2 regions of the Bacillus sp. GbtcB14 genome follow, and region 1 is predicted to be linked to the other one. Evidence: riboswitches for the same ligand, from Rfam matches in the RefSeq annotation. Region 1 holds a riboswitch; the other holds the start of a gene.
What was found. Region 1 has a riboswitch for S-adenosylmethionine ahead of KVT31_RS24835 (ABC transporter permease). Riboswitches for the same ligand answer to the same signal wherever they lie in the genome.
Positions count from the first base shown of each region.

Region 2: another riboswitch for S-adenosylmethionine. It lies ahead of metK (methionine adenosyltransferase); the one in region 1 lies ahead of KVT31_RS24835 (ABC transporter permease).

Region 1 covers NZ_JAGXJT010000012.1:38,938-43,328, forward strand. The annotation lists gene KVT31_RS24820 (hypothetical protein) at 1-371, opposite strand, end outside; gene KVT31_RS24825 (hypothetical protein) at 646-1,149, shown strand; gene KVT31_RS24830 (DUF3951 domain-containing protein) at 1,166-1,381, opposite strand; SAM riboswitch class I at 1,550-1,655, shown strand; gene KVT31_RS24835 (ABC transporter permease) at 1,792-2,709, shown strand; gene KVT31_RS24840 (ABC transporter permease) at 2,727-3,731, shown strand; gene KVT31_RS24845 (ABC transporter ATP-binding protein) at 3,688-4,391, shown strand, end outside.
Region 2 covers NZ_JAGXJT010000009.1:108,482-112,872, forward strand. The annotation lists gene KVT31_RS23005 (hypothetical protein) at 1-118, opposite strand, end outside; gene pckA (phosphoenolpyruvate carboxykinase (ATP)) at 411-1,997, opposite strand; SAM riboswitch class I at 2,226-2,347, shown strand; gene metK (methionine adenosyltransferase) at 2,517-3,716, shown strand; gene KVT31_RS23020 (hypothetical protein) at 3,758-3,937, opposite strand; gene KVT31_RS23025 (hypothetical protein) at 3,944-4,123, opposite strand; gene KVT31_RS23030 (MogA/MoaB family molybdenum cofactor biosynthesis protein) at 4,378-4,391, shown strand, end outside.

The sequences.
Region 1 (4,391 bases):
TCCCACACCCAGCGATTACTATCGACTTCTTTTTCCCCGCAGTCGATAATATCGGTATGGTCGGTAATTTTATACGCCTTTTTAACGATAATAGGAGCAATTTTCGGTATACGTGGGATTTCTTTTAAGATATCTGCGAAGTTTCCAATGTAGACATGACCGATGATTTCGATTGTTAATGATTTATCTGATATATTTAGCACGGTATGAAATTGATTTGTATGTTGTTGTTTTAAATATTGGGCTAACTTAAATGGAGCATGTTTCTTTTTTAATACGCGGCGAAGGCTCTCTGTATTTTCGATATGAAGTGATTTTTCGCGAATAAGGACACGAATATCTTCTCCCATAAAAGGCATTGTGTTGTACATAGATGATTCTCCTTAAAAACTTACATATGTTTGCGTTATGCATATGTAAGTCTAGCATGGTTTGTTCTTTATGTGTGCTTACAGTTTTGTAAGGTGATGTAGTAAAGCAGTGCAAAAGTTATTTGTATAAAGTGACGATACTGTGACAAACATGTTGGTATATATATTACGATGTCGTCTTAAGTGTAAAAAGTAGGATGTTCTCGGTATAATAACAAGTGGAGATAAAAGAAACTATAATGAGTAGTAGTTGTAGATAAAAGGAGAAGAAGAGATGAAGAAGGTTTTGGGTATTGCTGTAATGGGAAGTATGCTCCTTCTAGCAGGGTGTAATGGAAATAAAGATACGAAAGAACCGAAAGAAAAGGTAGAGCAATCTACTGAACAAACAGAAGAGATGAAAGAATACCTTGCAGTACATGAAAAATACGATATAAAAATGAATAAAGAAATTAATAAAGCACTGCAGTTATTTGAAGTAGCAAAAGAAAAGGGCGGTAAGGAAATAACGAATGCTACATATAAAGAAGATGTGCAAAAGGTAACAACAAGCATGTTAGAGGATATTGATCATATACGTAAAGAAATTCGTGTACCAAAGTCGAAAGAGAAAGAACATGAGGTATATGTTGGTTTCCTGGATGAATCGGAACAAGCGATGAAAAAATTACAGAAGTTAGCTAAAGAAGAAGATTCATCATTGATTCGTGATATTGAAATTAACTTTGCAACAGCATCGACATACTATAAACGTTTTCAAACAGAAGCGAAAAAATAACCTTGCCTGGGCAAGGTTATTTTTTCTTCTTACCATCACCGTCTTCATCCTCGGATACTAATACCTTCTGTTCTTCGTGAAATTCGGAAATAGTTTGTCCTGTAATATTATCGAAAGAGGTATAAAAAGAGGTGATACTTCTTCTTTTAATGAAGAGTTTGTAGAACCCGATGATGACAAGAATGATGATTGTTAATGGTAATCCTATAGTAGCAAGAAGTAAGGGGTCCATCATATAACTCCTTTAACATCTTTTCTTTTTATTATAAGTGAAAACTATAATTTCGATAAAAGGATTAAAAACTGATTTTTCTAAATATATCCAATTTGATTGACTTTTCATTTTTTCAGAATTATAATTCGAAATATACAATTTGAACCAAATAATAATATAGCAATTTACTTATCCAGAGAGGTAGAGGGACTGGCCCTATGACACCTCAGCAGCGGGTTCTGTAAGATGAACACCGTGCTAATTCCAGCAAGCAAGTCTTGAAAGATAAGTGATGGGCCTTTGTTTATTAAGCCTTGATCTTATTTTTTAAGATCAAGGCTTTTTGTATTTTAAGAAGAGAAAAGGGAGTAATGGGAAAGATACGTCAATAAAACAAAGTAAATTTATGAGTTTAGGGGGTTATTAGAGTGTATGTTGTTAAAAAACTATCAGTTATGGTTTTCACATTATGGGTTATTACGACAGTGACATTTTTAATTATGCATATTATTCCGGGAGATCCATTTTCATCAGATGCGAAAATCTTTCCTGAAGAAGTGATACAAAACATGAGGGCGAAGTATCATCTTGATGAACCGTTATGGAATCAATATGTTGCTTATTTAGACGGTGTAGTTCATTTTGACTTTGGTGAATCCGTTCAATCGACAGGGCAAGGCGTATCAGAGATTATAACGACAGGATTTGGTCCATCAGCAATTATCGGTCTACAAGCACTTATTATTTCATTGTTAGTTGGGATTGCAGCAGGCACATTTGCAGCCCTCTATCACGGGAGAGTAATTGATTATGGTGTGAGTTTGCTTGCAATTCTCGGCATATCTATTCCAAGCTTTATTCTAGCACCATTATTTATACAAGTATTTGCTATCCAATTTGAACTTTTACCAGTAGCGTCTTGGGGAACATTCGAACATACGGTATTACCATCTTTCGCATTGGCGCTAGGTCCAATCGCGGTTATTACAAGATTTGTTCGTTCTAATATGATCGAAGTATTGCAGAGTGATTATATTAAGCTAGCGAGAGCGAAAGGTATACCAATTAAGAAAATCATTATAAGACATGCTCTTCGAAATGCGATTGTTCCAGTACTTACATTTGTTGGACCATTAATGGCTGGACTGCTAACAGGGACTTTCGTTATTGAAAAAATCTTTTCAATTCCTGGTCTAGGAAAATATTTTGTAGATAGTATTTTCAATCGAGATTATCCGGTGATTATGGGAACAACGATTTTCTATAGTGCATTATTAATTTCTTGTATTTTCATTACAGATATTATTCATCGTATTGTGGATCCACGTATTCGTTCTATTACGTAAGGAGGGGGGATATTTAAATGGGAGCTTATGAAATTAATAAACAGTTATTAACAAATGAAGAGAAAAAAGAATTAACGATAAATAAAGATCAGCAAACGATTAGCCGAAAGAAGGAAGTGATTCGTAAGTTTATATCGAATCCAATCGCAGTTTTAGGATCAGTGACGTTATTACTAATTATTGTATTCTCTCTTATTGGTGAAAGTTTAACGCCATTTACTGCGAGCGAGCAAGTAAAAGAGGCAACAAACTTACCGCCTAGTAGTGAGCATTGGTTTGGAACAGATGATTTAGGTAGAGACATATGGGCACGTACATGGGCTGGTGGGAAAATTTCACTAACGGTTGGATTGGTAGCAGCAGCTCTTGATATAGGACTAGGTGTATTAATCGGTGGCTTTAGTGGATATGTGAGAGGGCGTAGTCGCCTTGGAACGTTAATTGATGAGTGGATTATAAGAGGGATTGAAGTGTTATATGGTATCCCGTATTTATTAATTGTTATTTTACTATTAATCGTTATGAAACCAGGTCTTTTTACCATCATTATCGCTCTTGCATTAACAGGATGGATTGGAATGGCACGTCTCATTCGAGCCCAAGTCTTGTCTTTAAAACAAAGAGAGTTTGTTATTGCGGCAGAACGATTAGGCACATCTCATATGAAAATTATATATGGGCATTTAATTCCGAACTTAACGGGTATTATTATCGTAAATTTATCATTTACAATTCCAGCAGCTATTTTCTCAGAATCATTTTTAAGCTTTATTGGTCTTGGAGTGCAATCACCAGCAGCGAGTTGGGGAACGATGACGAACGATGCGCTCGGGACATTACTAAGCGGAGAGTGGTGGCAACTATTCTTCCCGGCAATCATGATTGCACTTATTATGTTCGCATTTAATGCCATTGGTGATGGTTTGCAAGATGCAATTGATCCAAAAATCGTGAAACGGAATCGAAAGGAGAAAAAACATGGCACAAATCTTATCTTTAGAAAACGTAACGTTAGCCGTTGAAAAAGAGACTAGTAAGCAAGCGATTGTGAAGCATGTTTCCTTTTCTATTAACGAAGGTGAAATAGTTGCACTTGTAGGAGAAAGTGGTTCAGGAAAAAGTGTTACAGCACAATCTATTATCGGCTTAAATCAAGAATCCATTCATATCGAAGATGGAAATGTATCTTTCCAATCAAAAGAATTAACGAATTTACAAGAATCAGAATGGAATCAAATTCGTGGGAAAGATATTTCCTTTATCTTTCAAGATCCACTTTCATCTTTAAACCCAACGATGAAAGTAGGAAGACAAATTACAGAAGTAATTTTGCAACATGAGAAAAAATCGAAAAAAGAAGCAAAAGAAATTGCAATTAACTTATTAAATGATTTAGGGATACATGAAGCAGAGAAACGCTTTGAACAGTACCCACATCAATTAAGCGGAGGCATGAGGCAGCGTATTTGTTTAGCAATTGCGTTTGCTTGTCATCCAAGGCTTGTTATTGCAGACGAGCCAACAACAGCGTTAGATGTAACGATTCAAAAGCAAATTATGGGGTTATTAAAAGAGCGGAAAGAAAAACAAAATACGAGTATTTTATTAATTACACATGATTTGGCACTTGTGCGTGAAGTAGCTGACCGAGTAGTTGTTATGTACGGGGGGCGTGTTGTTGA
Region 2 (4,391 bases), on a different contig from region 1:
ATTTTATCGTTTCACTTGTATGCTCAAAGAAATTAACGTTAAGCATCACAAGTCCCCAAAACATTTGAATGGCTCCATAACTGAATAATATTTTTCCTGTACGAGAAAAATTGTTCATAGCCCTCTTCCTTTCCTATATATGTAAATTTTATCACAAAAAACTTTAAAACGAATGATTATAAAATGAATTTTCTGTGATTTCATGAGCTAAGTCACAGATGAAGAGATTAAAATTGTACTTTATATAAGATATAGAAAGAAGCTTACGTCAAAAACGTAAGCTTCTTTTTTATGTAAGTGTGTGTAACCGTTAAGCCGCATTGGGTTTTGTCGGTGAGTACGCGAAACTTTACGGTTACACGGCACTTATTCATATGAGTAAAAGGGTTATTCCAACAGAAAGTTTGTACTTAAGCGATTGGACCACCTAAGTTAATAATATCTTCCGAAACGCTGTCGAACTTTTTGAAGTTCTCTTTGAATTCGCTCGCAAGCTCGATTGCTTTTGCTTTATAAGCAGCTTTATCAGCCCAAGTTTGTTCAGGCATTAATACTTCATCAGGTACACCTGGTACGTGAAGTGGAACTTCAAGACCGAAGATGTCATGTTTAGCTGTTTCAGTTTTCGCAAGTTCGCCGCTTAATGCTGCTTGAATCATTGCACGAGTGTAACCTAAGTTCATACGTTTACCAATGCCGTATTCGCCACCAGTCCAGCCAGTGTTTACTAAGAATACTTTTGCATCGTGTTTCTCGATTTTTTCACCAAGCATTTCAGCATAGCGAGATGCATCAAGTGGTAAGAATGGTGAACCGAAGCAAGTTGAGAATGTTGCTTGCGGAGATGTAACGCCGCGCTCTGTTCCTGCTAGTTTACTAGTGTAACCACTTAAGAAATGATACATAGCTTGTTCTTTTGATAACTTACTGATTGGAGGCAATACGCCAGATGCATCAGCAGTTAAGAAAATGATTGTATTTGGGTGTCCAGCAACACTTGGCAGTACGATATTGTCGATCGCATGCATAGGGTATGCAGCACGAGTATTTTCTGTTAAAGTAGTATCGTTATAGTCTGCGATACGCGTTTGGTTATTAATGATAACGTTTTCTAAAACAGATCCAAATTTGATTGCATCGAAAATTTGTGGTTCTTTCTCGTGAGAAAGGTTTACACATTTTGCGTAGCAACCGCCTTCAATATTGAATACACCGTTATCAGACCAACCATGCTCATCATCACCGATTAATTTACGGTGTGGATCAGCAGATAATGTCGTTTTACCTGTTCCAGATAAACCGAAGAATAGTGCTACGTCGCCTTCTTCACCTACGTTTGCAGAGCAATGCATAGAAAGAATATCTTGTTCAGGTAGTAAGAAGTTCATAATAGAGAAGATTGATTTTTTCATTTCTCCAGCGTATTCTGTACCACCAATTAGTACGATACGTTTTTCGAATGAAACCATAATGAATGCTTCAGAGTTTGTACCGTCAACAGCTGGATCTGCTTTGAAATTCGGTGCAGAAACAATTGTGAACTCTGATTCATGAGTTGTTAATTCTTCTTCAGTTGGACGAATGAATAATTGATGTACAAATAAATTGTGCCATGCATATTCGTTAATAACTTGAATTGGTAGGCGGTAATTGCGGTCAGCGCCTGCAAATCCATTGAAGACGAATAACTCTTCTTTTTCTTTTAAGTATTCTAAAACTTTAGTATATAATTTATTAAAATGTTCTTCAGAAATCGGTTGATTCACTGCTCCCCAAGCAATTTTGTCAGCAACCGATGCTTCTTTCACAATAAATTTATCTTTAGGAGAACGTCCTGTATATTTTCCTGTTGAAGCAGAAACGGCACCAGTAGAAGTTAATTTCCCTTCATTTCGCATTAATACTTTTTCCACTAATTGCGGAACACTTAGTTGAATCTGTGCATTGCTTCCGTTCAATAATTCGTGTAAACCAATTTGGACATTCACAGTACTCATATTTATATACCATCCTTTTCATTTAATGAAATATTTCTCGTAATCCCCAACAAGAGTATAACACAATTATATAAATAATGTATACTATTTATTTCTTTTTGTTTGTGTGCATGCATTATTTCCTTATTAATATTTCATTCCAGGCGTATTGAGAAAAACTTTCAGGAAAATGTGAATATTAATTGACAAATGAATATCATTTCTTTAGTATAGGTTGGGACGGATACTCTCTTATCCCGAGCTGGCGGAGGGACAGGCCCGATGAAGCCCAGCAACCTCACTTGTAGTGGTAAATACAGGTGAATAGGTGCTAAAACCTGTGCGAGGCTAACGGTCTCGAACGATAAGAGCAAAGGGCAAAAAGCAGTATGCAAGTAGCAAATTAAACCTTTCCTCTATGTAAAGTAGGAAAGGTTTTTCTGTATGCTTGTGTGGGAGAATAAATGTATGTCGCAGTTTGTGGCAAATTAAGGATGAGTTCCGTACAATATATACAATTACTGTAGGGAGGTTTACCACATGACAAAAAAACGTCATCTGTTCACATCTGAGTCTGTAACTGAAGGACATCCAGATAAAATTTGTGACCAAATTTCTGATTCAATTTTAGATGCGATCTTATCAAAGGACGCTAATGCACGTGTAGCTTGTGAAACAACTGTAACAACTGGTTTAGTATTGGTAGCGGGGGAAATTACGACTTCTACTTACGTAGATATTCCAAAAATCGTTCGTGAAACAATTCAAGGCATTGGTTACACACGCGCAAAATACGGATTCGATGCAGAAACTTGTGCAGTTTTAACATCTATCGATGAGCAATCTGCTGACATCGCTATGGGTGTTGACCAAGCGCTAGAAGCACGCGAAGGTCTAATGACTGACGCTGAGATTGAGGCAATTGGTGCAGGAGACCAAGGTTTAATGTTTGGCTTCGCATGTAATGAAACACAAGAATTAATGCCACTTCCAATCTCGCTTGCTCACAAATTAGCTCGCCGTTTAACTGAAGTACGTAAAGATGACACATTATCATACTTACGTCCGGACGGAAAAACGCAAGTTACAGTTGAGTATGATGAAAATGGTAAACCTGTACGTGTAGATACAATCGTAATTTCTACACAGCATCATCCAGATGTTACATGGGAAGAAATCGATCGCGATTTAAAAGAGCATGTAATTAAAGCTGTAGTTCCAGCAGAATTAATGGATGGAGAAACGAAATTCTTCATTAACCCAACTGGCCGCTTCGTAATTGGTGGACCACAAGGTGATGCTGGTTTAACAGGACGTAAAATCATCGTTGATACTTATGGTGGATACGCTCGCCACGGCGGCGGTGCATTCTCTGGTAAAGATGCAACAAAAGTTGACCGCTCTGCAGCATATGCAGCTCGTTATGTTGCGAAAAACATCGTAGCAGCTGGTCTTGCTGATAAAGCAGAAGTACAACTTGCGTACGCAATTGGTGTAGCACAACCAGTATCAATTTCAGTTGATACATTCGGCACTGGTAAAGTATCTGAAGACGTACTAGTAGAACTAGTTCGTAACAACTTCGATCTTCGCCCAGCTGGTATTATTAAAATGCTAGACTTACGTCGCCCAATTTACAAACAAACAGCAGCTTACGGCCACTTCGGACGTACTGATGTAGATCTATCATGGGAACGTACAGACAAAGCTGCAGCTTTAAAAGAGCAAGCTGGTCTATAATATATGAAAAAAAGCTTTGCGCGGTGAGCGCAAAGCTTTTTTTATTTCGTTTTATTTATGATTTGGATGCATGAGTTGCAATACACTTCTCCGTCTAGCTCAATATACTTTTTCATATTCGTCATTCCGCTTGCCGGAAATGGCATATGAATCCATGCTTTTTCATACGTTTGTATTTCCTTTTTACATGATTTACAAATTGTCGGTTTCTTACGGAACATATGCAATCATTCCTTTATTTGACGTGCTTTTCCTGCGCACAATGCACTGCATAGTAAAAAGAGTGTTGCGAATATAATGCTTATTAATGTAGCATATGGAATCGCGCCTTTTAGCGAAAAACCGACAGTAATGGAAGCGACGAATAAGAGGATGAATGTTGTTGTTAATTTTTTATAAAGTTCCATAATATGTATACCTCCGATTTATTTGGTAGTGCAATTTTAAAAGCTGAACTCTACTATGTAGAAAATATAAGAAAAGTTAAAGGTTAGCTAATGATGTGAAGTCTAGGGGGGATAAGAAAGGATGTTTCCATTTTCCTTTTTGTGGATTATTATACTTATATTGTATCATGATGCATCATCAGCTTCATACAAAATTGTGTAAAGATATGTATGATAAAATGAAGAAAAGCCTTGAGGAAAGGAAAGATGAAAAAATGAGCGTAACTGA